2 regions of the Oribacterium sp. FC2011 genome follow, and region 2 is predicted to be linked to the other one. Evidence: predicted binding sites of a transcription regulator. Region 2 holds the regulator's gene; the other holds the start of a gene.

Region 1 (16,111 bases), on a different contig from region 2:
ATATGCTGAAGGAAAACGAATCCATCAAAGGATACCGAATACTTTAAACGCTTCTGTCGCTGACATACCGCCCTCGATGGCTTTTCTTACCTTCTTTTCACCCATAGCTTTTTCCAAAGCCTTTTCCAGAACCTCATCCTTTATTTCCTTAGGGATGATCAGAACTCCATCAATATCACCAAAAACCAGATCTCCGTCATGGATCGTAACCTGACCAATCTCAATCGTACATCTCATATCACAAACATAAGTACGAACAGAACTATCCTGGGCCCAGCATTGAGTTGCAAATACAGGGAAGTTCTGCGACAGAACCTGAGGTGTATCTCTTGTGTATCCGTCCAGTACCGCACCTGCTGCCCCTCTTGTTTTAGCCGTTGCAGTGAGAAGTTCGCCCCACAGTGCGGAATTATGCGCACCTGTTGCCACATATACTTCATTTGGTTTAAGCTGGTCCAATGCCTCTGTAAGAAGTCCAAACGGCTTCTTCGGAGCTTCGAACACATCATTTTCAAGAATTGTACATGCGTATCCTGCAACCTTAAGTCTGTTATCCGGCTGTGTTCTGTCTATATATGCGTCAGCCGGTACAAGAGCCTCCAAGGGACGAATGTTTGCAGGTAAAAACTGATGCTTGTAACCCATCTGATCCAATATATCTCCCACAACGGGTGTATATAGTTTTTCCTTCATCAGCGTAAACATTTCTTCATCGTTATTCCAAAGCTTAGCCATTTTATGCCTCCATTAATATGCCAACATTGGCAGCCACATAAAGGACTGCGGGAAATATGTGAGGATAAGAAGTGCGATACCCATTACCAGATAGAAGGGAATCATTGCCTTCGACAGCCTCTCCAGACTGATACCTGAAATCGCAGAACCAATGAATAATGTTGATCCTACCGGAGGTGTCAGAAGCCCGATACCGAGATTCAGAACCATAACAACACCAAGATGAATAGGTGACAGTCCAAGAGAAATCCAAATAGGAAGAATGACCGGTGTAAGCATTAGAATCAGACAAGCCATCTCGATCAGACATCCAAGGATGAGCATCAAAATATTCAGAAGAACAAGTATCATGATCTTATTTGTTGTAAATGAGAACAGCGCGTTTGTAACCATTGTTGGAATCTTCAGATATGTAAGAAGATACGTAAACGCTCCGGATACACCTATAAGGATCAGGACCTTACCAAGCATCATGGTTACATTATTGAAGATGCGTGGAATATCTCTAAACTTGAATCCTTTATAAATAAAGAGTCCAACTGCCATAGACCATACAACAGCTACTGCCGCAGATTCTGTTGTAGTAAAAATACCTGCTACGACACCGACTACAACAATCAGAACTGCTGCAAGTCCCCAGATAGCACGGATAAAGGATTTTGCGCAAGCCTTGGGAGAAAATCTTCCGGTTACAGGGATATTATTTTTCTTTGAGTAATACCATGAATAAATCATCAGAACTACAGAAAGAACCGCACCGGGCACATAACCTGCAAGGAAAAGCTGTCCTATGGAAACAGTTGTTACACCTGCTGCCGCAAGTGTATAGATGACCATGTTCTGAGATGGAGGAACCAAAATTCCCTCTACGGAAGAAGCCATTGTAAGTGCTGTTGAGAATGGTCTGTCATAACCCTGCTCTTCCATCATCTTTATCTCGATGGGTCCTAAGGATGCACAGTCAGCGGAAGAAGAACCTGAGATTCCTCCAAAAAAAAATGAAGATACAACGTTAACCATTGCGGCTCCGCCTCTCACCCAACCAACCAGTTCCTTGGAAAAATCTATCAGTCTGTCTGTTACACCACCTGCACTCATAAGTTCACCCATAGTTATGAAAAACGGGACAGCCAGCAGTGTATATGAATTCAGATTTGATACAAACTTCAGTGCCATCTGCATCGGATTGATCCCTAAGTAGAAAAAGTCTACAAGAGAAGCAAATCCGATAGCATATACGATAGGAACACGAAGAAAAATCAGAACTATAAAAATCGCTATAAGCAGAAATGTTGCTATTGCTGTTGTGCTCATTTCTGATCAAACCTCCTTACCCATTGAGAAATCAGTGCGAATATGTAAAACACTCCCGTAACAGGAAGTGAAAGATACATATATGCATATCTGATATTGATACCGGCCATTGTATTGGTTCTTGACTGTTTCATAAGCTGCATTCCATACACGATCATAAATATGGCAAATATCAGAATACAGATTTCACCAAGAATATCAGTTGCAATAAGAGCCTTTTTTGACATCTTTTCATCGAACATGGTTACTTTCAGGTGCTCATTGGAACGTACAACCAGAGCAGATCCAAGGATACTCATCCAGGTTAAAAGAAAAAGAGAAAGCGGCTCGCCCCACATAGGTGAGTTATGCAATACGTATCTTCCAAGGAATATATAAAAAACAATACAGATAAGTGCGCCGAGCATAGCGGCGCAGAGATACTTGAGAAATTTAAAGACAAAAGCGTCAACTTTTTCCCATAATCGAACGAAATCTTTCATGAAAACGCCTCCGGTCATAGACCAACAACTTTGTTCTTACAGAAAAAGGGAAGGGCGCGATTCCTCACAGCCCTCCCTCGCGCAAAATGCATATTTACGTACTTCATACGGGCGTGCCACGAATTATGTTTCCCACTAATGTGCAAATGCACACCGAAGAAGACATATGACACTCATACCTTATCAGTACTGACCGCTTGCTAACTTCTTGATGGTCTCCTGCTCAGCCTCTGAGTATGTGGCATATACACTCTGGCAAGCCTCCTGCCACTTATCAAGATCTGCAACATCAATCCTTGTAACACCCTTGTCAGCAAATGAATCAAATGCTGCCTGTTCCTGCTTCTGATTGTACTCATAGCAAGCTGCTGAAGCTGCTTCTGCTGCCTCATTCATCCAACCCTTCTGCTCATCTGTCAAAGAATTCCACTTATCCTTATTCATAAGGATAACGCCGCATCCAAATGTGTGAGCATCTGTGATGAAGTAAGGAGCAACTTCATTAAATGAGTTTGAAAGATAGGATGTAACACCATTCTCTGCACCGTCTACTACACCTGACTGAAGAGATGTATAAAGTTCAGAATATGCTATAGGAGTTGCAGAAGACTTAAGAGCATTCATAGTGTTTACCATGAGGTCTGTCTCAGGAACACGGATCTTAAGTCCGTTCATCATATCAAGAGTAAATTCACTCGGTGATCCAAGCTTCTTATATGTATCCTCTGTGATGAACATTGATCTTGGGCCTTCAACCAGCCAGCCAAGAGCTACATAACCACAATCATCTGTATCTACAGAATCAAGCATCTGCTGACCAAGATCAGAAACTGCCATATCATGGAACTGCTCCATATCCTTGAAAAGATAAGGAAGACCTGTAAGAGCAATTGTTGGAGCACCATAGTTGGAAAGTGAAGATGCATTACCACGGAAAATATCGAGTGTTCCCATCTGTATTCCCTGCATGGAAGTCTTCTCATCTCCAAGTGTTCCATTTGTGTAAAGGTCGATAGTGATCTGACCGTTGGAAACTTCATTTATCTTTTCTGCGAATGCTTTTGCACCTACTGTTGCACCGTACTCATCGCCGTTTACCTCTGACCACTGAAGTACAAGTGAATCAGCTGCAGGTGCTGCCTCTGCAGGCTTTGCTTCTGCTGATGCTGCAGGTGCTGCTGTTTCTGCAGGCTTTGCCGCCGTGGTTGCTGCCGGCTGAGATCCGGAACCACATCCTGCAAGAGACATAACCATCAGGCCTGCCAAAACTCCAGACAATACATTTTTCTTCATTTCATAATCCTCCTTAAAATGATCACGACTATTTTTGTAATCCTGTCTTTGGACCAAAAATACGTTATTGAACAAACACGTTAAAACTTGTTGTATATCAGATAAAACGTTTTTGTTTATTTCTGCATCTAAACTATCACCGTATTAATGAAGTGTCAATAATTACTCACATTTTAGTTGTTTTAGTAAAATTTTTTGTACATTTTCACTCAACACAGGTTATCTTTTTTGGTAATTCGGAAGAAAATACTATTAATTTTGTTCGCTTAATAGTGTTTTTTATTTATTCTGATATACTTAAACAAAACGTTTTAGTAGTACGTTTATGTTGAAATTCCTTGAAATATGGAGGAGACCTATGATTATCAAAAAATTTGAAAGCTGGTGGGTAGAACGAGGCAAATGCCTGTTTGATGAAAAGCGTCAGGGAGGCGCAAAAATGGGCTGGGACGTTCTTGTCATCAAGCTTACTACAGATACCGGCATCGAAGGAATCGCCACCTGCATGGCTGCCAGATCAGGAGCTGTTTCCGAGTCTTATTTAAATGAAACTGTTGCACCGGTTGTATTAGGAAGAGATCCCCACGACAGAGAGGCAATCTTCCAGGAGCTTTGGGTGATAGACAGACACGAAGCATTCTTCCCGGTATTCCTTCCAGGACCTGTAGATGTAGCACTTTGGGATATCTGTGCCAAGGAAGCGAATCTTCCTCTTTATAAGTACATTGGCGCTTACAGAGATTCTCTTCCGGCATATGCCAGCTCCAACTTCCTTCCTACAATTCAGGATTATGTTGACGAAGCGCTTCTTTATAAGAGCAAAGGTCTGAAGGGGTACAAAATGCACCCTGCAGGACCTGTAGAGTTCGATATGGCTGTTCATCAGGCTGTCCGCGATGCTGTCGGTCCGGATTTCGCTCTCATGACTGATCCTGTTGGTGATTACACCATTGACGAAGCCGTTCGCGTCGGCAGACAACTGGAACGTCTGAATTTTGAATGGTTTGAAGAACCATTCCGTGATTTTGAATTATATAAGTACACAGAATTGTGTAAGACACTGGATATTCCTATAGCAGCAACAGAAACAACCAGAGGCTGTCATTGGGGCGTCGCACAGGTCATCAACCAGCACGCTGCCGATATTGTTCGTGCAGACGTTTCCTGGAAAGACGGCGTAACAGGCACATTAAAAATAGCACATCTTGCAGAAGCATTCGGCCTCAATGTCGAGATACATACTACAACAATGAACTATATGGATATGGCCAATCTTCATGTAAGCTGTGCTATTAAGAACTGCAAATATTTTGAATACTTTGTACCGGAAGACAATTACCGTCTCCCTATGAAGGGCGATCTCCCCATAGATGAGAACGGTATCATCCACGTTCCGGACAAACCGGGTGTCGGAGCAGAGCTTGACTGGGATCTCATTAAGAGCGCCTGCCACAACTATATCTGCCAGGAAGTATAATCCGAAAGATCATTAATAGAAGATCATCGCACCGACATTACTCTTTTCATACATCGGGAGGTTGCTCTTAAATACCACGTCAGCACCAACATAGACTATTTTGGATTCAGGCTCCTTACCATTGACAAGATAGTCTGTCAGGACGCGAATACCGTAATAACCCTGAGCATAAGGATTTTTCTGGATAACGTTATTAAAAACACCCTTTCTGACACGCTCCTGAGTATCTTCAGAAAGGTCAGAACCCACAGAAAAAATATCAACCTTACCTGATTCTTCCAGGGCCTGTCCCAAAAGGTAGGTTCCCTGCGAAAATACCGATGCACAAGCAGCGATGTCGGGGCGCATAACTTCTCTGAGGATATGGAGATAATTTGCATTTTCAATACTCCACGAGAAATCTTTATACACCAGATTTTTGATGTTATTCTCATTCAGATATGCATCAAATCCTCGGACGATCTGAGAATGTGAATGGAATTTGGGATTACCGGCCAAAAGGAAGATACTACCATACGACATTATCCTGGAAGTGATCAGTTCCGCCATGGTTCTGCCGATGACCTCGTAATTACACTCAACGCAGCAAAGGTAATCAGTGTTTTCACGATATGAGTTCAGAAACACCACGGGTATTCCTCTACTATCGATAAACTCCCAATCACTTTCAGAAACAACTTCCAGATGTCCCGCCGAGAGATAACCATCGATTTCACCGGTGTGCAGCATCTCATGTACCTTTTGCGCTATTTCATCGTGTTGATGTGAATGATATGGAATTTCAATGAATTCAGCATTTGCAATATGTGCTGATACATAGTCATGGATTCCCTGCCACATGGGCGGATAGAAAAAGCTGTTATCTCCCTGCACCCCCGGCAGGACTATCAGGATCTTCTGTCTTTTACGTTTCAAAGACGCAGCATTTTCGTTTGGCTGATAGCCCAGCCTCTCTGCTACCTCTTTTATGAGAGCTCTTGTAGATTCACTGACACCTTTTTTTCCACTAAGTGCGATGTGAACCGAACTAATGCTGACTCCTGCTGCTTCTGCAACATCTCGGATTGTGGCATTCATTATATGCACTTCCTTTCCCTTAGGATAAGTTTCATATAAATCTTTTCATATCAAGAAATATGCAGTCATTATAACATAGAGAATTTTAATTATTAAAGTAACCTTATCTTTTGTCTGTGGCACAGCGTAATAATCCAAAACGTGCCGCCATATAAAATACATCATTCGCAAATCAGGAGGTAATTAAATCATGGGTGAACTTACAGGATATGCCGGAATCGTAACAGGCGGTTCAAGCGGCATCGGTCTTGACATTGCAAATATTCTGGCTTTACAGGGTGCGACGGTCTACATAATTTCCAGAACCGGCAAAGTTAAGGATGGTTTCCCTGACAGTGTGGCCGGCACCATACATATCAAAGGTGACATTAACGATAAAGCCGCCATGACAAAGATTATTGCAGAACTTGCAGATAAACACGAAGGACATTTTGACTTCCTCGTCAACAACGCAGGAACCACTTATAAGTGTGTTGCTCAGGAAGTACCCGAAGAAGAATTTGATCGTGTTCTGGATACTAATGTTAAATGCGTCTTCACTATGTCACAGCTCTGTTATCCTTATCTGAAAAAAAGTCCTTTCAAAGGCAGGATCATCAATATCTCCAGCATGAGTGCACACCTTGGATTTTCACTAGTTGTTCCCTACTGCACAAGTAAGGCAGCCGTTTGTGGATTGACAAGAGGTCTTGCCATAGAATGGGCAAACGATAACATCTGTGTAAACTCTATTGCTCCCGGCTGGTTCCACTCAAAAATGCTGGATGAGGTTATGGATGACAAACGCAGACAACAGATCCTGAACCGCATCCCTGTACATGATTTTGGCGACACCAAAGACTTGGGTGCAATGGCAGCTTTCCTGATCGGCCCTCACGGAAAATATATCACAGGACAGGACTATGCACTCGACGGCGGCGCACTCGCATTCGGATACTAAAGATGACCGGATATGATACACATTTTTTGCGTATCATATCCGCTTTTTTATGCCTTTTTCCATCTGTTCAAAATGTCGTTAACCACAATATCTTGCGTTTTACTTACAATGCACTTCTACATATTGAACCTTCGATCCCTTTGTGTTATCGTTAAATTATCACAAAAACACAGGGGGAGGGATCCTATGTATCAGGTAGTTAAAAGAGATGGCGCTATAGTCGAGTTCAATATTTCCAAAATATCCGCAGCCATCACAAAGGCATTTGAAGCTTTAGAGAAGGAATATCATTCAAGCGTAATCGACCTTATTTCGCTTAGAGTAGCTTCAGATTTCGAGACCAAGGTCAGGGATGGCAAGATCACCGTGGAAGAGATTCAGGACAGTGTAGAGAAGGTTCTCTCCGAGTCCGGTTACTCCGATGTTGCAAAGGCATATATTCTCTATCGTAAACAGCGTGAGAAGGTACGTAATGTCAATTCCACCCTCCTTAACTACAAGGATATCGTGGATGACTATTTAAAGATCAATGACTGGCGAGTAAAAGAGAATTCAACTGTCACCTATTCTGTTGGCGGTCTCATTCTTTCAAATTCAGGTGCCATCACGGCCAATTACTGGCTTTCAGAAGTATACGATGATGAAATTGCCAAGGCTCACAGAAGCGCTGCCATTCATATCCACGATCTCTCCATGCTGACCGGCTATTGCGCAGGATGGTCACTGAAACAGCTTATTATGGAAGGTCTCGGCGGTATTCCGGGTAAGATCACATCTTCACCTGCAAACCATCTTTCTACTCTCTGCAATCAGATGGTTAACTTCCTTGGAATCATGCAGAACGAGTGGGCAGGCGCACAGGCTTTCTCATCCTTCGATACTTATCTGGCTCCTTTTGTAAAGGTGGATAATCTTTCCCAGAAGGAAGTTAAGCAGTGCATACAGTCCTTTGTATATGGCGTAAATACACCAAGTCGTTGGGGAACACAGGCTCCTTTCACAAATATCACTTTGGACTGGACAGTTCCTTCCGATCTCAGAAACCTTAATGCCATTGTTGGCGGAAAAGAACTTGATTTTACCTACGGCGACTGTCAGAAGGAAATGGATATGGTAAACAAGGCATTTATCGAGATCATGATCGAGGGCGATGCCAACGGACGCGGTTTCCAGTATCCTATCCCGACATATTCCATCACACGTGATTTCGACTGGTCTGAGACAGAGAACAACAAGCTTCTGTTTGAAATGACTGCCAAATACGGAACACCTTATTTTTCAAACTACATAAACTCTGATATGGAGCCTTCAGATGTCCGTTCAATGTGCTGCAGACTCCGCCTTGATTTAAGAGAGCTTCGTAAAAAGAGCGGCGGTTTCTTTGGTTCCGGAGAGTCAACAGGCTCTATAGGAGTTGTTACTATCAATATGCCGCGTATAGCATATCTTGCCTCTGACGAAGCAGACTTTTATAAGAGACTCGATCATCTTATGGATATCGCAGCAAGATCACTCCACACCAAGAGACAGGTCATCACAAAGCTTCTGGAGCAGGGTCTGTACCCATACACCAAGAGATATCTCGGCACATTTGCAAACCACTTCTCTACCATAGGTCTTATCGGTATGAACGAAGTCGGCCTCAACGCAAACTGGATCGGTGCAGATATGACTGATGAACGTACACAGAAGTTCTCACAGGATGTTCTCAACCACATGAGAAACCGCCTGTCAGAGTATCAGGTTCAGTATGACGGTGAGCTCTACAACCTGGAAGCAACTCCTGCAGAGTCCACAACCTATCGTTTTGCAAAGCATGACAAGGAGCTTTATCCTGAGATCATCACAGCAAACATGGACGGAACTCCTTACTACACCAACTCATCACACCTTCCTGTTGGATATACTGAGGACATTTTCTCAGCACTTGATATCCAGGATGAGCTGCAGACTCTTTACACCTCAGGAACCGTGTTCCACGCATTCCTTGGTGAGAAGCTTCCTGACTGGAAAGCAGCTGCCAGCCTTGTAAGAAAGATTGCAGAGAACTACAAACTACCTTACTACACCATGTCACCGACATATTCAGTATGCAAGGAGCATGGTTACCTTACAGGCGAACAGACAGTATGTCCTCACTGCGGTGCAAAGACAGAGGTTTACAGCCGTATCACCGGCTACTACAGACCTATCGCCAACTGGAATGACGGAAAGGCTCAGGAGTACAAAGACCGCAAGGTTTATAATCTCGGAAATTCCAAGCTGACTCACGAAGGACTTAAGATGAAGCCAAAGGCTGAGACCAATGCTATCAAGCCGGAAAATGAAACAAACACAATTTCATCTCCTTCTGCCGAAGATACCATCATGCTGTTCAAGACTCCTACATGTCCTAACTGCAAGATTGCCGGATCACTTCTTGACGAAGCAGGCGTACATTATGAGATCATGGATGCAATGGAAAATCCTACACTTGTAGAAAAGTTTGGAATCAAACAGGCTCCTACTCTTGTTATCTCATCCGGAAACAGCTATGAGAAACTTCTCGGAGTATCAGACATCAGAAGCTGGTTAAGCAGCGGCAAGGTATTTAAGGCCGGGGCTTAAAACGGTTTCTACCAGGCAGAGTTTATACAATCTTTTAAAATCATTAATCACGAATCGTTTCATATTCTTTGAAACACTTAAAGCCACACCCCGTTTCTTCTGATTAAGAAGAAACGGGGTGTGGCTTTTATTTCACTTCCGAGAATTCCGACACTATATTAATGGTCCTTACATATTCACCGTTTGCCCTATCACCCTATGATCTCATGTATCTCTGTTTGCGGTTTTATGCGTCTGACCACATCCATTATTGTACCATCCCGGCTTTCAATTATTCCTACTATATCATCTTCAAAATGAATGGGTTCAGGTTTCCCGACGATGTTTAATGCAGTCGAAAGCAATTCCTGAATAGTCACGATACGAAGCCCTGACGCAGAAAGACATTCTATAAGATCCTTCCTTTTTGGATTAATGGCTACACCATAATCCGTAACCAGAACATCAACGGCTTCACCCGGGGTGGTGACATTGACAACCCTTTCAACCACTGTGGGTATGCGTCCTCTTATAAGAGGCGCAACAATGATTGAACATCTGCTTCCGGCTGCCGTATCCGGATGTCCTCCCGGTGCCCCTCGCAGCACACCATCTGAGCCTGTTGTGACATTTACATTAAAACCGGTATCTATCTCCAGGGCTCCAAGGATCACAAAATCCAGCTTATTGACGAAGGCTCCCTTGTTAAGAGGATTTGCGTACTCTGAGGTTGAAATCTCATAATGCCTCGGATCATTTTTTACCGATTCTATAGCTGTTTTATCAAAACACTGGGCATCGACAACGGTTCTGATATAACCCTTTTCCAAAAGGTCACACATGGGCTTCGTTATACCGCCGATGGCAAAAGACATTTTAATGTTTCTCTCCTCCATCAGTGGCTCCAGGAATCGTGTAACCGCAAGGGAAGCTCCGCCTCCTCCGGTCTGGAAAGAAAAACCATCTTTGAAAAACGGCGTTGCTGCCATGACCTTTGCGCAGTCTTCCGCCATTTTAAGTTCTCTTACGTCCTGAGTCATTCGGATTACATTGCTGGCTATTTTTGCAGGATTTCCTATCTCATCCACCACGCAGACATAGTCCACATCAGTCATTGGGATAGATGGCGGATAATTGGGGAACGGTACAAGAGTGTCTGTAATTGCCACAGTGTAGTCTGCATATTTTGCATCCACCATAGAGTATGACAGAACACCGCAGTCACTCTTTCCGCCTACTGCCCTTAAATTCCCGTATTCATCCGCTGTAGGAGCCCCGATAAATGCGATGTCTATATGTACATCACCTTCCTCAATAGCTCTCACACGTCCACCGTGAGAACGGATAATGGCAGGCGTCTTAAGCTTTCCATATGATACGGCCTCTCCTATACGGTCCCTGATTCCGGAAGTCTGTATGCCTGTGACGATGCCTTTTTCGATTAGATCCGCAACCACACTATGGGCAGCGCCAAGGGAACTGGCACAGACTGTCAGATCCTTAAGTCCCATTTCAAAGGCAGTCTGCATCACCATATTGACTATATGATCCCCATCCCGGAAATGATGATGAAATGAGAAAACCATGCCATCATGGGCGTTGCATTTTTCCATCGCTTCCCTTATGGATGACACCATCTTGTTTCTCATTGGATCAACCATGCCACAAGCCGTAACTTCAGCCTTTTTATATGGCTTATTGTCTCTGTAATGAACTCCGCTAAACGGTTCTTTTCCGTACTTTCTGAGTATCTCATCAGGTATTTCCCTGCCGACAGCATTGATCATAACTCACCTCCGTTTTTCTCATATAAATATACTTAGTTCCCCTGTAAATCCCTAAAGATGATCCTGCTTCAATAATAGATGGTTTTCATCATGTATTGATAAAGCTCCGGAGCACCATCCTGTTTAACTACAACCACTTTTTCTTTTTAAAGAACAGTAAACAACCCACGGCAATCAGAATGCTTACAACAATTATTAAAGGATATCCCCACCTCCATTCAAGTTCAGGCATGTATCGGAAATTCATCCCGTACCATCCTACTATAAGCGTAAGCGGCATAAAGATCGTTGTAACAACCGTCAGTATCGTCATGATGCTGTTTTGTTTGATATCCAGATGTGCCTTGTACTGGTCTCTCAGCTGCATAGTATAATCCCGTAACGAAGCCGAATAGTCATGAAGTCTTGACACACGATTTAAAAACAGCCTGAAGTATCTCAGGTTTTTTTGCTTAAAGAAATTGTTTTCATTCTCTTCAAGTTCCTGACCCAGATCCAGGAGCTGTTCATAATGGATACGAAGGTTTCGTATATCGTTTCTGATATCATTCAGTCTGACTGATGGAAACGAGTCCTTACCGTCCATGATAGTCTTTTCCATGGAATCCAGCTCACACTCGTATTTTTCCATGAGCCTTAAATCATCTATCACTATCTGATCCAGAAAATCATATATAAATCTTTCAAGACTCGGAAACTTCCACTTTTTCACACGCAGGATATTGGTTATCAGTTCTTCTGCCTTACCGCTGTCATCGATAAACACTATTCCTTTTTCGTCAAGTACGAAGGCAAACTTGCTGTCCGTTCCCGAAAGATCATTTCTGTTTGGAATAGAAAATGAACCTGTAAGTGAATCATAGTTCACTTCTGCTTTTGTAGTGAATATCTCAGCCAGATCAGGACCTATATCTATACCCATTTCAAACATATCCAAATCCTGTTTCCATTCTTCGGAGGACAACACGGCAACATATTGCTTGTCCGTGGTTTTTAAATCTTCCTTTTTGATTTCTTTCAATGTTTCTTCAATCAGATAAAACATTTAACTCCTCCGTAAATTGTCCTCATGGATATTTCATTTGCTTTATAATAATCATAAAGCATTCCGTCATGTATAATATCTTGTATGATGTAGAAATTAGTCTTTGCTCATAATGTATAAAAGCAAAGAATTATATACTCTAATAGTATATCATACAAGCAAAGGAGACTACCCATGAAAAAGGTCCGTATTACAGTAAAGAAAATTGCCCACTATGACGATCTGATAGAGCAGTATGAGAATCCCCTGGAGCATGCCTGCTCTATGGAACTTGGGCAGACTTTTATATGCAATGGTTGGGAAAAACCTGAGGGATTTTGCTCAAGTGCCTGGGATACGGTGTCGGCATTTGTAATGGCTTTGGCTCACGGTGGGGAAAACTTCTATGACGGTTGGATGAAGAATCCGAAATCAGCTATGATTTCCTGTAACGACGGTTTCAGACCGGTCAGTTTTCTGTTGGAAACCATGGATGAAGATGCCCTGTAAAACAGAAAAGAATATCCCGGTTCAGTCAAACACCCTTTGACTGAACCGGGATATTTATATTGTTGAATCTATTATTATTGATCGTTAGTGTAATGCTTTAGCCAGTGTCACTATTCCCGTCCACACGGTCCACCGACTTAAGAGTTACTCGTTAGCTGCCGTCATGAACAAAGCCATAAGTTCATAGTATGCACTCGCCGCTCCGGGCATATCGTCTGTAGAAGCTCCAACCATCTTTTCTCCGTCCCAAAAGCTTACTGTCTGATAACCTCCGCAGATTCCCGGCATGAGACTTTTATTCTTCTCCTTATTATCGATGCCGTATTTTCTGATGATTTCTAATGCAGGCTCAGTGACTGTAATTGGTATGAATCGGAAACGCTTCCCCCTCTGCATTATGAGTTTTGTATCTGAAAACTTCCACACCTGAACACCATCATACTGGGGAGGGTTGGTCGACTTATATTCTGATATCGAAAAAAGCAGCTCTTTTTTAATCTCCGCTCCGCACTTAGTGCATGTATCTCCAGTCTGAAGATCGGCTCCGCATTCTGAACATGTCCAACCGGCTTGCTGCTCCTGTTCGGAAGTATCGGTTCCATCATCATACACCGGCTCTATGGTGCCATCATCAGTAATCCTGAAGGCAACAGGGGGTATCGCAGAAGCGGGTGAAGGTGACGGAGTTATTTTCTGCAATTGTGACGAAACAGGTTTACCACATTCCGGACAGAAATTGCTGATGGGACCGCTATATCCGCACTCACAAACGAATGTATTTTCCTCTTTACGCTGTGCTCCGCAGTTTGGGCAAAACTTACCGGAGAAAATCTGCCCGCATTCACATTGAACTTCGCCATCTTTCAGTGTTACAGCAGAAGCTGCTGCGTCACGGGACAGAACGAAACTTATCTTTTCTCCTGTGAAAGCATTGATCAGGTCGATGTGAAGCTTGTCTTCAATATCATGCCATGCGGAAGCAATGTTGTAGATCGTCTGATCACCTTTTTTGAGGGCTGTATCACCAAGCTTTATTCTGAAATCCTCACCGAAGTTATGCTGATATGTAAAACCATCAGAAACCCCCATCATTCCCAGGCCCATAAATCCCTGCATTGATGTCGTCATGTCAAGGCCTGCCGGAACCACATCATAATAACCATCAATTATTGCATCCCCATATTTTACAGTGATATGCACGGTATCAGTAAGGACGGCTGTGATGGAACCGTCAGCACTCTTCCATGTATCTGCCAACTGCTTATAGTACATATAGTTAGGATTTTGAATTGTCATCAGAGTTCTCCTTATAGTCATCCTGTAGAATAATCTTACGATCATACTGCAACTATAACACAAAATGGTCTTCGGATTATTTGTTTTTTGAAAGTGACAGTTGTCTGTCAGAAGAAATCATCCCAGCAGAAAAACCGCATATCCAAAGTCCCATACAGCATCCTCAAAACTGTTGATAAGGTACTCTTCGATATCATCCATGCCATATCCTGTCAGCCTTGAAACAAGTACCATCATGTCACGTACCGTTTCGTAGGGAACTGTTTTATCCGGACATGAACGCCATTTGAGATATACCGCATGCTCCATAAGGGCATATTCCATCATCATCCACTCAAACTGCATTACGAGATCCGGAATATCCGCATCAGGAAAAAGAAGAGTTGAAAAGGTCTCGGATACAAGATAATTTCTCATGAGCTTTTCATATTCTTTGTTTTTTTCACGGAATACAGCATAGTCCGAACAATCCTTCAATCGCTCTGCCTCATCTATCATAGGACCAAGGAACTCTGCATATCTTCCTTCTTTTACATAGTTCTCTGTGATATCAAGAAACAACTCGTTACGTTCTTTCACTGATTCTTCCGGTTCCTCAAACAGTGTTTCTATTGTTTCTTCCAGCTCCTCTAAAGTCTCTCCGGAAAGATACTCCCCAGGATCCCTGACGTCATTTTTGGAATATATATCCAGAAGAACAAAGAAAGCCTTTAGAAGGTTTATCCTGTTACTCACCCTATCATCGGCCAGATAATACATCATGAGATCTCTGACCTGTCTATATACATCTTTTTGATTTTTGATCACGGAAACATCTTTGTAATCAAATCCGGTGAAACTCAAACTGTCAATGTCTTTCCATTTGTCAACAACCTCAGGACAACAGGAAACCAAAGCTCTTTCCACGCGGTCAGAATAGACATGACTCTCTCTTGGAAAAGTATGGCAGGTTTTTGAAAGAACCTCTTCTCCGTGATTCTTCACAAGTATGCATAACCGGTCTTCTTCCAGAAAAGGACACTTCATATTTGGAAGCAGTCCGATCACTTCCGAGTCATCTGCTTTTACTATGAAAGCATCCAACATATCGCTTTCACTGACAGATTCCGGGAGTCTGCCCTGTTCTTTCATTCCTTCCGGAGCCTTTATGGATTTCCATTTCTTTTTTGTGTCCGGATCCACAGCAATCTTCCATTCTTTACAGCATGTGAAAGAGCAATCCCCTCCTATGCATCTGAAATCTTTATAGTATTCCGGCTCAATGATATCTTTTGACATATTTGTATTTACTCTGTTTTTGCATGCGCTAAATCTGTATAGATTTTTCTGCGGCTTCGGCATCTTCAGCTGCTTTTTCCGCTGCCTTCATGTTCGATAAAGCCATTTTTGTTTTAAGCCCACGGATCCGCCGCTACAGGTGTGCGTATATCCGACAGGCATTGAATTTCATTTAAAAACCACTGTCCTGTGGAAGGTTTCTTACGTAGTTTGATCGGTCTCGGTGAATCCGCTCCACCACTGGTAACATACATTACAGCCCAGTTTTCATTATCAAAAGAATACGGATTTTCACTAACCTTTAACGTATAA
Region 2 (16,111 bases):
CAGCTGTTTTTTCAGATGTTTCTTCATGTTGCGGCCCCCTTCCCGACAAGAATAATGCAATATCTCGTACTTAATTTCGACTCTATTATACAAAAATATAATCAAAAAACAGAATGCCGGAATAATCAGTATTGACTCTATGAAGACTTGAAATTCAGGTTATCCACCGGAGATAACCTTGCATTCAAAAACGAACCCCTAAAATGTACAATGGTACTCTTAGAGGTTCGTTTTCTGTTTTTTCGGCACAGCACCCTGCATTTAACGATGCCTGCCGGGTATTAACTAATCATGCTCCATGCTGCTTGTAGTAGTCATCAAACAGCTGATTTGTTGCTTCAAGGGTCTTCTTGCTGATCTCCGGAAGCTCTCCGCCCCATGCCTTGGTAGCCTCGTTGTATCCGGCCGTAACGGCGGATTGAAGGCTCTTCATGAGTTCAACATTATCACCTGCAAATGCTGAAACAAAATCAAAGATTCTCTGGGAAGTTTTCTCCACACTGAAGTAACCGCCATCGGAGATCGCCTCCTGAGCTGCGGCCCGGGTCTCGGGATCTACAGTGTAGTTGCCGCTGGCAATGAACTTCCAGATGCCGTCGCCATCCTGTGTGAGCTGAGAATTAGCTGCACTCCACTGACGGAACTGCTCTCCCAGGGTTCCTGAGGTCATCTTCTGAAGGAACTTCGCCTGAACTGCCTCCTGCTCGTCCTTAAGCTGTGAGATGATCTCGGATCTTTCGGATTCGCTTAGCTTTGTAACTCCAAATTTGTCGGCCTTTGATACATCAAGAGCTGACGATTTCTTTCCGGAGGAAGCGCTCTCAGACATGTCGCTGTCCTCCGAGGATTTTGATCTCACAAAGGAATCAACAGACATATTGAGCTCTGCTGCCTCGGTTGAGACATTATCCTGACTCTGTAAAGATGATTTCTGCGACTTCCCTGTCTCATCGGTCTTCTTCGTAGAGTTTGTGCTTTTTAAAAGCATACTTGATGAATTGTCTATACGGGATAACATCCTTGTCTCCTCCTGTAAAACTGATCAATTCTGTTGCAAATGGATAGACTTTCACACTATCCTTAACATGTTAATCGACATTTTTGAGCTAATATATAAACCCTAAATGTTAAAAGACAATGAAAATCAATTTGCTATAAACCGCCCATATGCGTATGGCCGCTTGTAATCATAACGGTTAACTTTAATTCCCGCCTTACGATTGGCGGCATGAACGATCATATAGTTTCCGGCATAGATGGCAACGTGATTTATATAGCCGGTCTCGTCCGCATAGAAAATCAGGTCTCCCGGCATCACTTCCTGCCCCTTGAGATAGACACAGTTTGCATACTGGTCACGGGAGGTTCTTCCGGTGATGATACCGAAATGTCTGAATACTTCCTGCACGAATCCCGAACAGTCACAACCGTTAGTGAGGGAGGTGCCTCCCCATACGTAAGGATTACCCACAAACTGCATGGCAAAACTGATCAGTGACTGCCTTGCTCTGGTGGTATACTCGCTTTCATTGGTGAATTGCTGTAGTACGTTGTAGTCAGCATTAATGTAATTCTGTATAGATGCTGTATCGAGAACCTCTTCCTCCTGCTGCTTTGTCATCACATCTTCAGGGTCGGTTCTCACGGTATCTGAGGTACTTGAGGCCGGCTTATTGTTAATAAACACAGTTGTTACTGTCTGATTCTTTGCCACAGAACCCGAGGAGCTGCTTTGCTCCGCATCAAGGGGTTTGGGAACCGGATCCTCTGTTTTCTTTTGAATCACCACTTCTCCGGTAATGCCGTACTTTACTGTCGTGTCAGAGGAATTACCCGAAGTATCGGTTCCGGTATTGTCATCAGCTTTTTCTTCAGCATTTCCTTCATTCTCTTTTTTAATCTTTGAAGAACCAAAAACCTCTTTCGCATCCTCCCCGTTCGCCAGCCTCATAAAGTCATTCACCGTCATGGAGGCATTTCCCTCAAACATCTGCCTTGTCCCGGCGGCAAAAACAGGTGTCGCTATAAATACAGCCACACCTAAGGATAACGCAATTATGCGTAACAGTTTATTCAGTTTGATTAATTTCTCAAACTTTTTCACAGCACCTCCATCATTTCGAGCACTGTTTCTATGGGCATCTGTCCGGGGGCGCTGGTTTCTCCTACCGTTGCGAATGTATAATCCGAACCGAATACCGCTCCACTGACACGGCTGATCCTTCCGAGGTCTCCCATAGACATGGTGATCATCTCATGCTGTCCTTTATCCTCTTCTTTGAACTTTGCGGTAGCATAGAGAACCGCGGCAACATCCTTCGGATTCACAGGCATAAAAGCAGTTTTTAAAATGTCTGCGCCTGAACTTCTCAATATCATGAACTTGTTGATTATCTCATCCACATCCGGAGTGTAGGAAAAATTATGATATGAAGCTATGGTTATGACTCCATTTTTTTTAGCCAGCTCAAGTATACGGCTGAAACTGTCGGCAGCCACCGTATCCTCCAGGTCCACCAGTCCAATGTCTCCGCTTTTAACAGCATCACTTACAAGTCTTTCGTAAACCTCAGGATTGTCCGGGAATTCTCCGCCCTGACACTTCGTCCTGATGGTGAAAAGCAGCTTTTTTCCTTCAAGTGTCCCGGCAAGCTCTTTCAAAACCTTTAAAAGATTTGCGGAAGCTTCGTCTACGTAAGACTCCCCAGGCTTTGAAGTAATGTCAATGGAGTAAAGCTCTTTCGCAAGATCAAATCTCCACTCAACGCAATCCGCCACAGTTTCTGAAATTGATGCCGCTTCTTTCAATATAGTCTCTTCATCCGCCCCTGTAACAGGAACAATGATTTTAACTTGATGCTCTTTCATCTTCAGGTCTCCTCAATCAAATGTCAGCTTTGCTGTTTATATCATTTTTCCTTTTTCTGAGTTTTCAGCAGCTTGCCGATCTCATCCACAAAAGTATTAACATCCTTGAATTCTCTGTAAACTGACGCAAATCTTACATAAGCTACCTGATCAAGAGCCTTCAGCTTATTCATAACAAGCTCTCCGATCTCAGATGTTGTTATCTCACGGTCTCCCATTGAGAAAATCTCATTCTCAATCTCATCCACCACATTACTGATCTCAGCCGTGGATACCGGTCTCTTGTGACAGCTTCTCACTATACCTGCCTCAATCTTCGAACGATCATATGGCACACGGCTCTGATCTTTCTTGATAACCATCAAAGGAATGGTCTCAAGCTTTTCATAGGTTGTGAATCTCTTTCCGCAAGTCTCACACTGACGTCTTCTTCTGATGGCTGTATTGTCATCAGCCGGTCTGGAATCGATAACTCTGGTATCTTCTGCATTACAAAACGGACACTTCATATTTTCCCCCTTTATACTCCTTTGCGGAGCTCCCCTTGGGGTCAGACCCCCTTACATAATTCTTAAGGGGGTCTGACCTACCATTCAATTTACTCCTCGCCTGCATTACCCTTCTCATTACTCTTATGGTGAATGTTGTGGAACGGATCCGGATTGTCAATGGTGATGTCGTGATCCTTTTTCCACTGTACGTAAGCAGCGTATGCATCCTCTTCGGTATTGTAGTTTTTCTTTAAACCTTCCTCCGGCTTAATTGTTCCGGCACCCATATCCGATTTAGCATCATAAGTCTTATCAAAGTCGCTCTCTTCATTTCCAAAAGAATTTTCAGTGTCGTTATTCTCAGCATTTAAGAAGCTGCCGACTTCAGTCACGCTTGTGGCTGTGCCATCACTCACTGTAGAATCATCTGTACCATATGTACCTGAATCTGCAGAAGCATTATCCTCATATCCACCGAAATTTGTAAACTCACTCCTCACTTCTTCAAAGCTTCTGCTTCCGGATTTAGTATCTGCCGCCTTATACTCCGAAGCTGATGATTCCGATTCCACATCCTCCGGTTCCGTGTAGCCCGCCATCACCGCTTCAGCTATGGACGGCTTCTCGGCATCAGGTTTTGCATCCCCCCTGACATAAACATCCTTCGGAGTACTGATGTAATCCTGACCGTATACACTTAGATAAAAGATACTTAAAGAAGTATTGAAGTACGGTATGATCCAAAGTCCGGCAATACCAAAGGTTATGACGAAAATCACGAACCATCCAATGAAACTGAGCTCCAGACACATAAGCTTAAATTTTCTTTTTCTCATAAGATGAAGCGAAACGCCGATGGCTTCCCATGCACCCATTTCCGGATGATCCGCAGACGCAAAACTTGCCATACTGAGAAAAAGAGCAACGATATACATGATAAAACTTGCGATATAACTTGTGATCTTGTAATCCATGGATCTTTTGCCGTAAACAATCCCTATAACAGTTTCAGGAACCATGATCAGAATCTGTATAAGCAAAATAATGAGAATAACTGAGAAAAAATGACTTAGATGGGCACCGTCCGAAAAGCCCTTAAACACATCAAAAGCCGAAACCCGTCTGCCCTTTGCGATATTAAGGTAAAGCTTCTGAGTGCCGAGCATCAGCCCCGAATAAAGGAAAAGCCCAATAAACAGAAGGGATGCGATAATGATGCCTATCCCCACAAAAAACAAAAGCTTCCGCCTCTCATCTCCCACTAATCCAGGGATTAAAAATCTACCCGTAGCAGGCGCTATGATACCCACAAAAACAGTACAAAACAGCGCAAAACTCCAAAGCATGACGCAGACCAATGTCAAAATCATGGCTCCCGCCGCCGCCATCTTATTGCCCCTCAACTGTCTTTTAGCAAACATCTTAATCTGAGCTATAGTCATCATATTTCTACACCCTCCGCTTCAAGTCACTTAGAATATTATACCAAAAAAAGAGGATGCCGTGAACGGCATCCTCTATATTCATTATGGTAACTTGAAGCGCTCCACCAACTCATACAGCCGCTTTGCCTCATTTGCAAGCTCGATACTTGCGGCAGCGCTCTGCTCCGCAGTTGATGAGTTATTCTGTACAACCTCGGAAATCTGTCCGACACCGATACTGATCTGATCAAGAGCATCCGCCTGCTTGTGTGACGCCTCGGAAATCTGTCCGATCATCTCATTGGTCTCATCCGCAAAGCCTGAAACCTTTTCCAAAGCATCCGCTGTATCATCAGTGATACCCTTACCATTGTTTACTGCCTCAGTAACCATCTGAATAAGATCGCTGGTGCTCTGAGCCGCTTCCTGACTGCGCTTCGCAAGATTTCCTACCTCATCGGCAACAACCGCAAAGCCCTTGCCTGCCTGACCCGCTCTTGCAGCCTCAATGGCAGCATTGAGAGAAAGGATATTGGTCTGGAAAGCGATATTATCGATAATGCTGATGACATCCTGGATCTTGTTGGAAGCTTCCTCGATCTCATCCATGGAAGTCGTAAGCTTATGCATCTCCTGATTACTCTCGGTAATGGCATCCTTGGTGCGCATGGCAATCTTACTTGCCTTTTCGGCATTCTCAGCATTGGTCTGCACCTTGTCATTTACCGAACTGATGGTGGAACTAAGCTCCTCAACGGAACCTGCCTGCTCGGTTGCACCCTGGGCAAGAGCCTGGGAACCATCGGAAATCTGTGAAGAATTGTCCGCAACCTTACCTGCGCTAATGCTGATGTCCTTCAGAGTCCGTCCAAGAGTGGACTTAATTGTATTCATGGAATTAAGAGCCGATCTCATATCTCCCACATAATTTCCGGGACAGGTACTCTCAACTGTAAAGTCTCCATCTGACATTACAGAAAGCATGAATCCGAGATCTTCTATGATACGCTTAAGATTCTCAGACATATGCGTAAATGTTCCGGCCAGCTCACCAATCTCATCATTAGGATACTTGTAATTACTATCCACTTCACTGAGATTGAACTCTCCCACATTTTCTGCGATCTTCATAAGTGGCTTAACCGGTGCCAGAGACTTGTTGACAACATATGATGAAATCATAACAAGTGCAACTACTCCGATGATTCCTATGATCGCAACAATCATAAGGGACTGATAAACCGCTGCCCTTACTTCATCCTTATGAACGATACTGGTGAGAACCCAGTTGATATCCGTTCCGTTGATCTTAACCGGTACGAAAATCGCGAAGGAGTCCTTGCCGCCGATATTGTCCTTAACTGACTTCAGGAGTCTGTCTCCACCTGTAACACTTTCAATGATGGAATCAGAAAAATCAGCTGCCGTACCAACAGTCGCCGGATCTCCCGTATTTGCGAGATAGGTCTTGTTGGAATCATTAACTGTAACATAAGCACTGTTATAGCCACCGTTTGAATATTCCAGATCGGCCATGGAACTGAGCTCCACATCACAGTTTGAAACTCCGATGAACTTTCCGTCATCCATAATAGGAGTTGAAATTGTGATCAGATGAAGGACTGAACCGTCTTCACAGGTCCACTCATACGGGTCTGTTATATGGGTGAGACCTTTTTCCTTAGCAGGAACGTAGTAGTCGGCAACTCCGTAACTATCGTAATCCGTCAGGATATCCGTGCCCAGACTGCCTCCGCTCTTATATACGTAATAGGAAAGGCCATCCGGTGTGTCCGGGAAGAAAACATTAGGCTCAAAGGCATAGTAGGCTGCGAATACTCTTCCGGAATTAACAGCCTCTCTCATGGACTCGAGGATAGCCTCCTGACCCTTCTCTCTGCCCATTTCGCGGTAATTCATGATACTGTCGCCAAGAGAGCTTGCGTAGATCTCGATACCGCTGACATATTTCTGTACCGTTGTCACGTTCTGATCCGCGATATTTTCTATCTGGGTCTGAACCATAGTGTCAATGTTTTTGAAGGTAACTATTCCGAAAACAATGCACATGACGGCGATAACCACAAATACGGTAACTGCCAGCACCATAGGTATCTGCACTGCAAGGCTCATGTATGGTCTTTTTTTATTTTTATTATTTATGTTAGACATACTCTTTTCACCTCTCGATACTTAAGCATTCATACGACAAAATTTCCATTACCTAAGCTTGAAAGGCTTTACGATTTCCTTCAGCTTATTTGCTTCATTGGCAAGCTCAATGCTGGCTGCCGCGCTCTGTTCAGAGGTTGAGGAATTGGTCTGTACAACCTCCGAGATCTGTCCGATGCCAATGCTTATCTGTTCAAGTGCTTCCGACTGATTTATGGATGCTTCGGAAATATCCTTGATCATGTCATTGGTCTCATCTGCGTATCCGGATACTCTTTCAAGAGCTTCTGCCGTATCATCGGTAATGCCTTTTCCTCTGTCAACCGCTTCAGTAACCATCTGTATGAGATCGCTGGTACTTTGTGCTGCTTCCTGACTGCGTTTTGCAAGGTTTCCTACCTCATCCGCAACAACCGCAAAGCCCTTTCCTGCCTGTCCCGCTCTTGCCGCCTCGATAGCTGCATTGAGGGAGAGGATGTTGGTCTGGAAAGCGATATTGTCAATGATGCTGATGACATCCTGTATCTTATTTGAGGCTTCTTCTATGGAATCCATGGATGCTGTAAGCTTGCTCATCTCTTCATTACTTGCTGCAATGGCTTCCTTGGTGCGAAGAGCAATGGTACTTGCGTTGCCTGCATTATCGGCATTGTTTCTGACTTCCTCACTGACGTTGTTAATGGTGCCGCTAAGTTCCTGAACAGAACCTGCCTGCTCGGTAGCGCCTTGTGCCAATGCCTGGGATCCGTCTGAAATCTGAGACGAATTCACTGCCACTCTCTCTGCGGATTCACTGATATCCTTGAGGGTATTTCCCAGATTTTCCTGAATTGAATTGATGGACATCAGAGCATTTTTCATGTCACCGACATACTTCTCAGGGCATGAACTGTTGGCGGTAAAATCACCTTCTGCCATTCCGCTGAGAACCACATCCACATCGGAAATGATGGATTTCAGGTTATCAGACATGGAAAGGAAGGTATCCGCAAGTTTTCCAAATTCATTGTTTGGATATTCGTAATTATTCTGAGCGTCGGAAAGTCTGAATTCACCTACGTCTTCAGCCGTTTTCATCAGCGGTTTGATAGGTGCAAGGGCTGAACGGACAATGCTGAATGCCACGAATGCGAGGACTGCGATTCCGATTATTCCTATCACTATGATTATCAGAAGTGATGTATAAACCGGTGCATATACCTCTGAGCGATGAACGATATTGGTGAGTACCCACTGAAGATCCGAACCCTCAAGCAGTACCGGAGTAAATACCACAAAGGACATTGCCCCGTCAATCTTGTCCTGGATATCGGTTCTTATTACAGTCTCTCCTCCGAGAACACGCTGAACTATGCCTTCATTGTAATCCACAACCTGTCCTGCAGCTTCAGGGGTCTTGGAATGAACAATGTAGGTATTCTTGTCATCGGTTATGGTCATATATGATGTTTTGTAATTGCCGTTTGTATAGTCAAGATCCTTTAAGGTATCAAGGAGCATATCGCAGTTGGCAACACCGATGAACTTACCGTTTTCCACGATAGGTGTACTTAATGTAATAAGCCATACAGCGGTTCCGTCTGAAAGCTCATACTCATAGGGATCGGTAAGGTGTGTTTTAAGGCTTGCCTTTGTAGGCGCATAGTAATCTGCCTCACCGTATGAATCAAAGTCATTCAGGATATCCGTTGCAGTTCCGTTTCCGCTTTTATAAACGTAATACGATAATCCATTATCTGTATCACTGAAAAATGCATTTGGTTCAAATGCAAAATACGCAGAAAAAATCTTGCCGGACTCAACAGCACGGGTAAGGGCTTCAATTATCGCCGTTTCTCCGTCCTCTCTTCCCAAGTTCCTGTAATTCATTACGCTGTCGCCCAGGGTATCCGCATAGATATTCATACCATCCATATACTTCTGGATAGTAAGAACATTTTCCCTGGCAACATTACTGATCTGTTTCTTTGCAAGGTCATTGATGGACCTGATGGTCAGAACACCAAAGGCTATGCAAATGATCACAACTACGACAAGAACCGCACCAACAACTATGGTTGGTATGCGGACAGCAAGGCTCACAAATTTACCTTTGCCGTTCTCTGTCTTTTTCATTTCTAACTTACTCATACTGCCTCCTGCCTGGTATGAATTTCGCATTACTGCTAAGTTTTTACACTGTCTATCTTTCATATCGGCAGAATATGGTTTTTGTTAAGTGTTAAAAGAAAAATTGTTTTTCGGGTTGGGATTTAAAGAAAACCGGCATAGAATACGCCGAAGCCGGAGGGCATCCGTTTAAAGGCGACTCGCCTTTAAATGGATGCCCTCCTGCTACGGCTACGTTTTATATTCCGTATGAGCTATTAGACATCAAACATTTTTACAAATGTGATGTGTTTGAAACTGTGAGGTTGTCGCCGGGGTCCCAGAGGACGATGTGACCTGCTTTAAGGGACTTTTGGACGTCAATGGTTCTCTGGTTTGAGGAACCTTTGTAGAGAAGGGTGATGTCTTTAAGGTCCTGTTTGAATTCGCCGTCTACCAGGACATCGGTTCTTTCAAGGATCTCCCGGGTTTCGGGGATCTGAGACCACATGCGATCAAGCATATCTTCATCGAAGAGGTAACCGGAGAATATCCAAAGGTCCTTTTCCGGATATCTTTCCTTGAACCTTTTTACGAGGGAAACAAGTCCTTTTTGATTCTCCGGCTCGAAGGGTTCTCCGCCTAAAAGCGTAAGGCCTTGATATGCTTCATCGGATAGTTCGTCGAGAATGCTGTCTTCAACTTCCTTTGTGAATTCTTTTCCGTAATTGAAATCCCAGGCGATTTTGTTGAAGCAGCCCGGGCATGCATGAGTGCAGCCTGAAACAAAGAGGCTGAGTCTGACACCCGGTCCGTTTGCTATATCAAAATGCTTTATTTCCGCGTAATTCATTTTAATCCTCATTTTGCCGCTTTAAAACGGTGGCTTATTCGTTTTCGTCATCTTCCTCGGGAACTTCAACAGATTTTTTCCTGAAGGCTCCTAAAACTGTGCAAAGGATGACACTGAGTTCATACAGAAGGAGCATTGGAAGAGCCACCATTACCTGGGATACTATATCCGGAGGAGTAACTATGGCCGCCATGATAAAAATCACAACGATCATTATCTTTCTGGCCTTCTTCATCCACTCTACTTTCAGTATTCCGAGCTGAGTAAGCAGCACTGTGACAACCGGAAACTCAAATATCACCGCAAAAATGATGAATATGGTCATTAGGAAGGAAATATAATTTCCGACACTTATTGAAGCTGAGACATTAACACCCCTACTTACATCAAGCAAAAAATAGAGCATAAAGGGTATCAGCACTTTGTAAGCAAACAATATCCCCAAAAATCCAAAAATGATGCCAAAGATGATAGCCAGCAGGAAAAACAGTTTTTCGGATTTCCTGAGTCCCGGACTCATAAATGCGTATGCCTCATAGAATATAAGAGGCAGCCCAATAAGAGCTGCAAAAATGAGGGAGATTGAAAAAAACTGGATAAGCATTTCCTGTGGTGCCAGATATACAAACTGGTAGCCCTTGGCTCTTCCTATATCAAGAAGCACAGACACGATCTTCTCGGCCTGCCCCAGTCCTACAAACGCCGCTATCACCAGCACCACCACGATTACAACGATGCGGTTTCTAAGCTCTGTGAGATGACCGCTCAGTGTCATCTCGCCATCAGCCGGCTTCTTCTCAGTCTTTCTTTTCATCAGTTGCTGCCTTTGTCTCGCTTACTTTATCTTCCTTGTCCTTACTCTCTTCCTCTGAATCAGCTATGCCGTCTCTGAAGCTCTTTACAGACTTTCCAAACATCTTTGTAAGCTTAGGAAGCTGTGTAGGTCCGAATACGATTACAACAATTGCAAGTACGATTAATAATTCCTGTGTTCCGATTTTCATGATTTTCTCCTCTATAAATACATATTTTTGCCGTTTATTTCTGACATGCAGATGCAGATTTAATCAGCTCTTTTGTTTTAAACATTATGCTCTGTAATGACCGACTGTATCAAATTTGCCGGTTTCTTCGGCAGGCTTCTCAGCCTTTGCCTCTTCAGCATCTGTGTCTTTGGTTTCTGAATGCTCTTCTGACTTCGCCTCGTTTGACTGATTATCGCTCTTCGTTTTTTCTTCAGCCATTCCGGAATCAGCTGCAGCTGACTCAGAATCTTTCTTTTCAAGCTTTTCTTCTGATGTCACTTCTTCTGCAACGGTACCAGGTTCATCTGAAATCAACTCTGTCTTATTCTCTTCAGCCTTTTCTACCTCTGCTGTGGCTGTTTCAGCCCCATTCTCTTTCGTCTTTTCCTCTGCCTTAGGCTCCGGTTTTACAGATGAAGGCTTTCCGATGTCATTCACCGTTTTCTTCACATCATCGATGTTCTTCTTGATCTCATCTGCCACTTCGGTAACCGGCTGCATAGCTTCCTTTATGGGCTTCTGTGCCTCTTCCAAAGGTTCTATCACCGATTCCCTGATGTCCTTTGTCAGATCGTTTGAGACATTCCTGAATGCCTTCAGGGATTCCCCCAGCTTTTTTGCATATTCAGGAAGCTTGTCAGGACCGATGACGATGAGCGCCACGACGAAAATGATGATTAATTCTGAAAATCCTATTTTCATAACTCGATTCCTTGATCTTTCCTTCTATATCTTTCTATAACCTAATTATTATAATTGTTCACACACATATAATGCAACATCAAAAAAAGAAAAGCTCCGACCTTTTCTGCGAGGTCGGAGCTTTCCTGAATTGGGGTGTATGTCTACAATGAATGTAAATGACTTTTACAGATGAAGCACTCTGTCCTTGATCTCCTGGGTACGGCCCTGGTTCCAGTACTGGGTTCCGATGTATCCGCAGGTTCTTCTGGCAACGGACATCTTGCTCTGATCACGGTTTCCGCAGTTAGGGCACTCCCAGACAAGCTTGCCCATATCGTCCTCTATGATCTTAATCTCGCCGTCATAGCCGCAGCACTCGCAATAATCTGACTTGGTGTTAAGCTCAGCATACATGATGTTGTCATAGATGAACTTGATAAGACTGAGTACTGCAGGAATGTTGTTCTGCATGTTAGGAACCTCTACATAAGAGATAGCTCCTCCCGGTGAAAGCTTCTGGAAATCAGCCTCAAACTTAAGCTTGGTAAATGCATCGATCTCCTCACGAACATTTACGTGATAAGAGTTTGTTACATAGTTGTGATCTGTAACGCCCTCGATGATTCCAAATCTCTTCTGAAGAGCCTTTGCAAACTTGTAAGTTGTGGACTCCATCGGTGTACCGTAAAGTGAGTAGCTGATGTTCTCTGCCTTTCTCCACTCTGCACACTTGTCATTCATGTGCTGCATTACCTGAAGTGCAAATGGCTTTGCCTCAGGATCTGTGTGTGACTTTCCTGTCATGCGTACGCACATCTCGTAAAGACCTGAATATCCAAGGGAGATGGTTGAATAGTTGCCATAGAGAAGTCTGTCGATCTTCTCGCCCTTCTTAAGTCTTGCGAGTGCACCATACTGCCAGAGGATAGGTGCAACATCTGAGGTTGTGCCCTTAAGTCTCTCATGGCGGAGTCTCAATGCCTTATGGCAGAGCTCAAGTCTCTCATCGAAGATCTTCCAGAACTCGTCCATATCTCCGTGAGCTGAACATGCAACGTCTACAAGATTGATGGTTACAACGCCCTGGTTGAAACGTCCGTAATACTTATGCTTGCCTTCTGTATAAGTCTTGCTGTTTGACTTGTTTCCTGCATCGCAAAGACCCTCTGCAAGTGACTCGTTATCCGGTGTAAGGAAGGATCTGCATCCCATGCAAGGATAAACATCGCCCTTGTACTCCTTCATCTTCTTAGCGGAGATGTAATCCGGAACCATTCTCTTGGCTGTGCACTTGGCAGCAAGCTCTGTAAGGTAATAGTATCTTGACTGAGGGTAAACATTATCCTCATCGAGAGTGTAGATGATCTTCGGGAATGCCGGTGTGATCCAGACACCCTTCTCGTTCTTAACGCCCTTCATTCTCTGCTTCAGAACTTCCTCGATAACCATCGCAAGGTCATCTCTTGTCTGTCCCTCAGGAACCTCATCCAGGTACATGAACATAGTTACGAAAGGAGCCTGGCCGTTGCAGGTCATGAGAGTAATGAGCTGATACTGGATGGTCTGAACGCCTCTTGTGATCTCCTCGTGAAGACGCTTCTCAACGATCTTTCCGATCTGCTCGGCTGTCATCTGAACGCCGGCCTCAGCATTCTCCTCCTCAACCTGGCTTCTGATCTTCTGACGGGAAATGTCTACGAATGGAGCAAGGTGTGACAATGTAAATGACTGTCCGCCGTACTGGTTGGAAGCAACCTGCGCAATAATCTGCGTTGTGATGTTGCAGGCTGTGTAGAAGCTGTGTGGCTTCTCGATCATGGTCTGAGAAATAACTGTGCCGTTCATCAGCATGTCCTCGAGGTTTACGAGGTCACAGTTATGCTCCTTCTGAGCGAAGTAATCAGAATCATGGAAGTGGATAATGCCTTCGTCATGAGCTCTTACCACATCCTCGGGAAGAAGAAGTCTCTTTGTAAGATCCTTGGAAACTTCACCTGCCATGTAATCACGCTGTGTAGAATTGATAACAGGATTCTTGTTGGAATTCTCCTGCTTCAGCTCCTCGTTTGACTGATCGATAAGTGAAAGGATCTCATCATCGGTTGTGTTTGACTTACGTGCGATCTCTCTCTTGTAACGATAACGCACATACTTCTGAGCAACCTCATAACCACGCATCTCCATGATGCCGGTCTCAACCATATCCTGGATCTCTTCAACCGATACCGCACGATTGAGCTTTGCGCACTTTGCGGCAACATTCTCGGAAATGCCCATGATCTGGTACTCATTCATCTGATAAATAGGCTCTACCTCATTGTTTGCCTTACGGATAGCGTTAGCGATCTTTGAAATATCAAACTGGACTTCCTTGCCGTTACGTTTGATAACATTCTGTTTTACGACTTCTGTTAAAACTTCCATATCTGCTCCCCCTTTATTTACATCCACACCGCAGAAAGAATTTCAGACCAGTTCCCTTTAACCCGAACCTCGAAAATCTTTATTATATTTTGTGCCCGGACCAATGTTTCGGCCTCGACATCTTCTGATGATTTCGTAATTTCATCAGCCTAAGTGCATTTTCAAAAATATATTTCTTCTATAGTGTTTTTACCAAATATTGTTTTTCTCGTCTCTAAAAACACTATATCTTGTGTGCAGAAATACTATACTACTATTTCCACCGGATTTAAATACCAAATATCCAAAAGTCAATTTTTTGTAAAAAACGGAGAATTTTAGCAATTTCCACCTAAAAATCCACCCACGATTTCTCATAGATTACAGGGGTATAAATCAAGCATTTTCGCGGTCTTCCGGGCTTTCGCCGGTTTCGCCGATGTTTTGTTGAAAATTCCAACTTGATTTTTAAAATCTTAAATAATCACTTAAATTTTGTCATATTATTGTTTTCGGGAGCAAAGAAAAATCCCTGCAGAGCATATGTCTGCAGGGATCAAAAATCCATATGTAGGTGGGAATCATCACTATATATAGTGATGGCAGCTCATGTGTTGAGCATATATATTACTTCATCGGGATAACGCCGCCCTCATAAGTATTTGTGATGTACTCAGAAACCTTCTCAGACTGAAGCACTTCAACAAGCTTCTTAGCCCACTCTGAATCAGCGTCAGCATCTGACACTACCACAACATTGGCATAAGTCTGGGCTGCCTCTGAAGAAGCATCCTCCTGAGCAAGAGCATCTGAAGGCTTGAAGCCGGCATCGATGGCATAGTTACCGTTCATGCAGGCAAAATCAACTGACTCGATAGATCTCGGGATCTGAGCAGCCTCAACCTCAAGGATCTCAACATTGTGAGGATTCTCAACGATATCCTGCTTTGTAGCTGTGAGACCTACACCCTCCTTGAGAGTGATGATGCCGTTAGCCTGAAGAAGCTGAAGAGCACGAGCCTCATTGGTTGTATCGTTAGGAACAGCGATCTGAGCCTTGTCAGCGATGTTTGAAAGATCATTTGCCTTTCCTGCGTAGATTCCGAACGGCTCATAGTGGATAGCGCCCACTGATGTAAGGTGGGTTCCGTTCTCAGCATTGAAATCATCAAGATATGGCTGGTGCTGGAAGTAGTTAGCCTGGATCTCGCCCTGATCTGTAGCAAGGTTTGGCTGAACGTAATCATTGTAAACAACGATGTCAAGGTTAATGCCTGCTGCTGCAAGTTCATCCTTTGCCTGCTCGAGAATCTCTGCATGAGGGCTTGGTGTTGCACCGATCTTAATGTCTACTGCCTCTGCAAGCGGCTCTACGGCACTGCCTGCCTCAGCAGCTGCCTCTGTTTCCTTAGCGGCTTCTGTCTCGCCTGCTGCCTCTGTCTCCTTGGCAGCCTCTGTTGCTGCGGATGTTGCTGCGGATGTTGCAGCTGCTTCTGTTGCTGCAGCTGTTGTTGCCTTGGTCTCTGATGAACCGCAGGCTGCAAGTGATGCTGCCGCAAGTACTGCTACAAGAACTACTGTTAAATTCTTTTTCATAATGTTCCTCCCTCGTTGGTCCTTTGATTTTTCGTCTTGTCAGACGAAGGACTTACGTATACCGTTTTTTGGGGAAACGGTGATCCCCACGACAGGTTTGACCTGTCGGTTTTATTTAGACTGACACTCCTTCGGGAAGCACCAGAGAAAATACGAAAACATTAAACTTGTCAGTTCCTTGCTCTCTTATCCGTAGCCCTGGAAACTCTCATCCAGAATTCCTGAATGATCTGTACAAGCACCACAAGGATCACAACCGCGATCATCATGATATCTGTCTTGTAGCGGTAATATCCGTAGTTCAGGGCGATGGCTCCCAGGCCTCCGCCTCCTACAAAACCTGCCATAGCCGAATAGCTGAGGATGGTTGTGATACAGATTGCGGCTCCCACAAGAAGGCTTGGCTTTGCCTCAGGGATCAGCACCTTGTAAATAATCTGCCAGTTGCTGGCACCCATTGACTTTGCGGCTTCTATAACGCCGGCGCTTACCTCTTTAAGTGAGGAC

What was found. Region 2 encodes NrdR, which represses ribonucleotide reductase genes. Its sites were predicted from a motif close to CACAANATNTTGTG; they were not measured.
Region 1: a site for NrdR is predicted at 7,402-7,415, ahead of T357_RS0107015 (ribonucleoside triphosphate reductase). Genes of this name have one in related genera too.

What each region holds. Positions count from the first base shown of each region.
Region 1 is NZ_JNJM01000007.1:27,627-43,737, forward strand. Features, by position in the region: gene T357_RS0106980 (RraA family protein) at 25-735, opposite strand; gene T357_RS0106985 (TRAP transporter large permease) at 748-2,049, opposite strand; gene T357_RS0106990 (TRAP transporter small permease) at 2,046-2,531, opposite strand; gene T357_RS0106995 (TRAP transporter substrate-binding protein) at 2,715-3,824, opposite strand; gene T357_RS0107000 (enolase C-terminal domain-like protein) at 4,183-5,301, shown strand; gene T357_RS0107005 (LacI family DNA-binding transcriptional regulator) at 5,314-6,378, opposite strand; gene T357_RS0107010 (SDR family NAD(P)-dependent oxidoreductase) at 6,569-7,318, shown strand; gene T357_RS0107015 (ribonucleoside triphosphate reductase) at 7,505-9,925, shown strand; gene citF (citrate lyase subunit alpha) at 10,117-11,691, opposite strand; gene T357_RS0107025 (magnesium transporter CorA family protein) at 11,819-12,736, opposite strand; gene T357_RS0107030 (TIGR04076 family protein) at 12,911-13,225, shown strand; gene T357_RS0107035 (zinc ribbon domain-containing protein) at 13,370-14,521, opposite strand; gene fliB (flagellin lysine-N-methylase) at 14,639-15,799, opposite strand; gene T357_RS0107045 (DUF6935 domain-containing protein) at 15,913-16,111, opposite strand, start outside.
Region 2 is NZ_JNJM01000004.1:76,708-92,818, reverse strand. Features, by position in the region: gene T357_RS0104435 (hypothetical protein) at 1-27, opposite strand, end outside; gene T357_RS0104430 (hypothetical protein) at 290-1,018, opposite strand; gene T357_RS0104425 (C40 family peptidase) at 1,145-2,104, opposite strand; gene aroD (type I 3-dehydroquinate dehydratase) at 2,101-2,868, opposite strand; gene nrdR (transcriptional regulator NrdR) at 2,910-3,377, opposite strand; gene T357_RS0104410 (DUF975 family protein) at 3,467-4,804, opposite strand; gene T357_RS0104405 (methyl-accepting chemotaxis protein) at 4,886-6,955, opposite strand; gene T357_RS0104400 (methyl-accepting chemotaxis protein) at 7,004-9,085, opposite strand; gene nrdG (anaerobic ribonucleoside-triphosphate reductase activating protein) at 9,339-9,896, opposite strand; gene tatC (twin-arginine translocase subunit TatC) at 9,931-10,710, opposite strand; gene T357_RS0104385 (Sec-independent protein translocase subunit TatA/TatB) at 10,694-10,900, opposite strand; gene T357_RS22310 (Sec-independent protein translocase subunit TatA/TatB) at 10,985-11,623, opposite strand; gene nrdD (anaerobic ribonucleoside-triphosphate reductase) at 11,789-14,029, opposite strand; gene T357_RS0104370 (MetQ/NlpA family ABC transporter substrate-binding protein) at 14,636-15,604, opposite strand; gene T357_RS0104365 (methionine ABC transporter permease) at 15,775-16,111, opposite strand, start outside.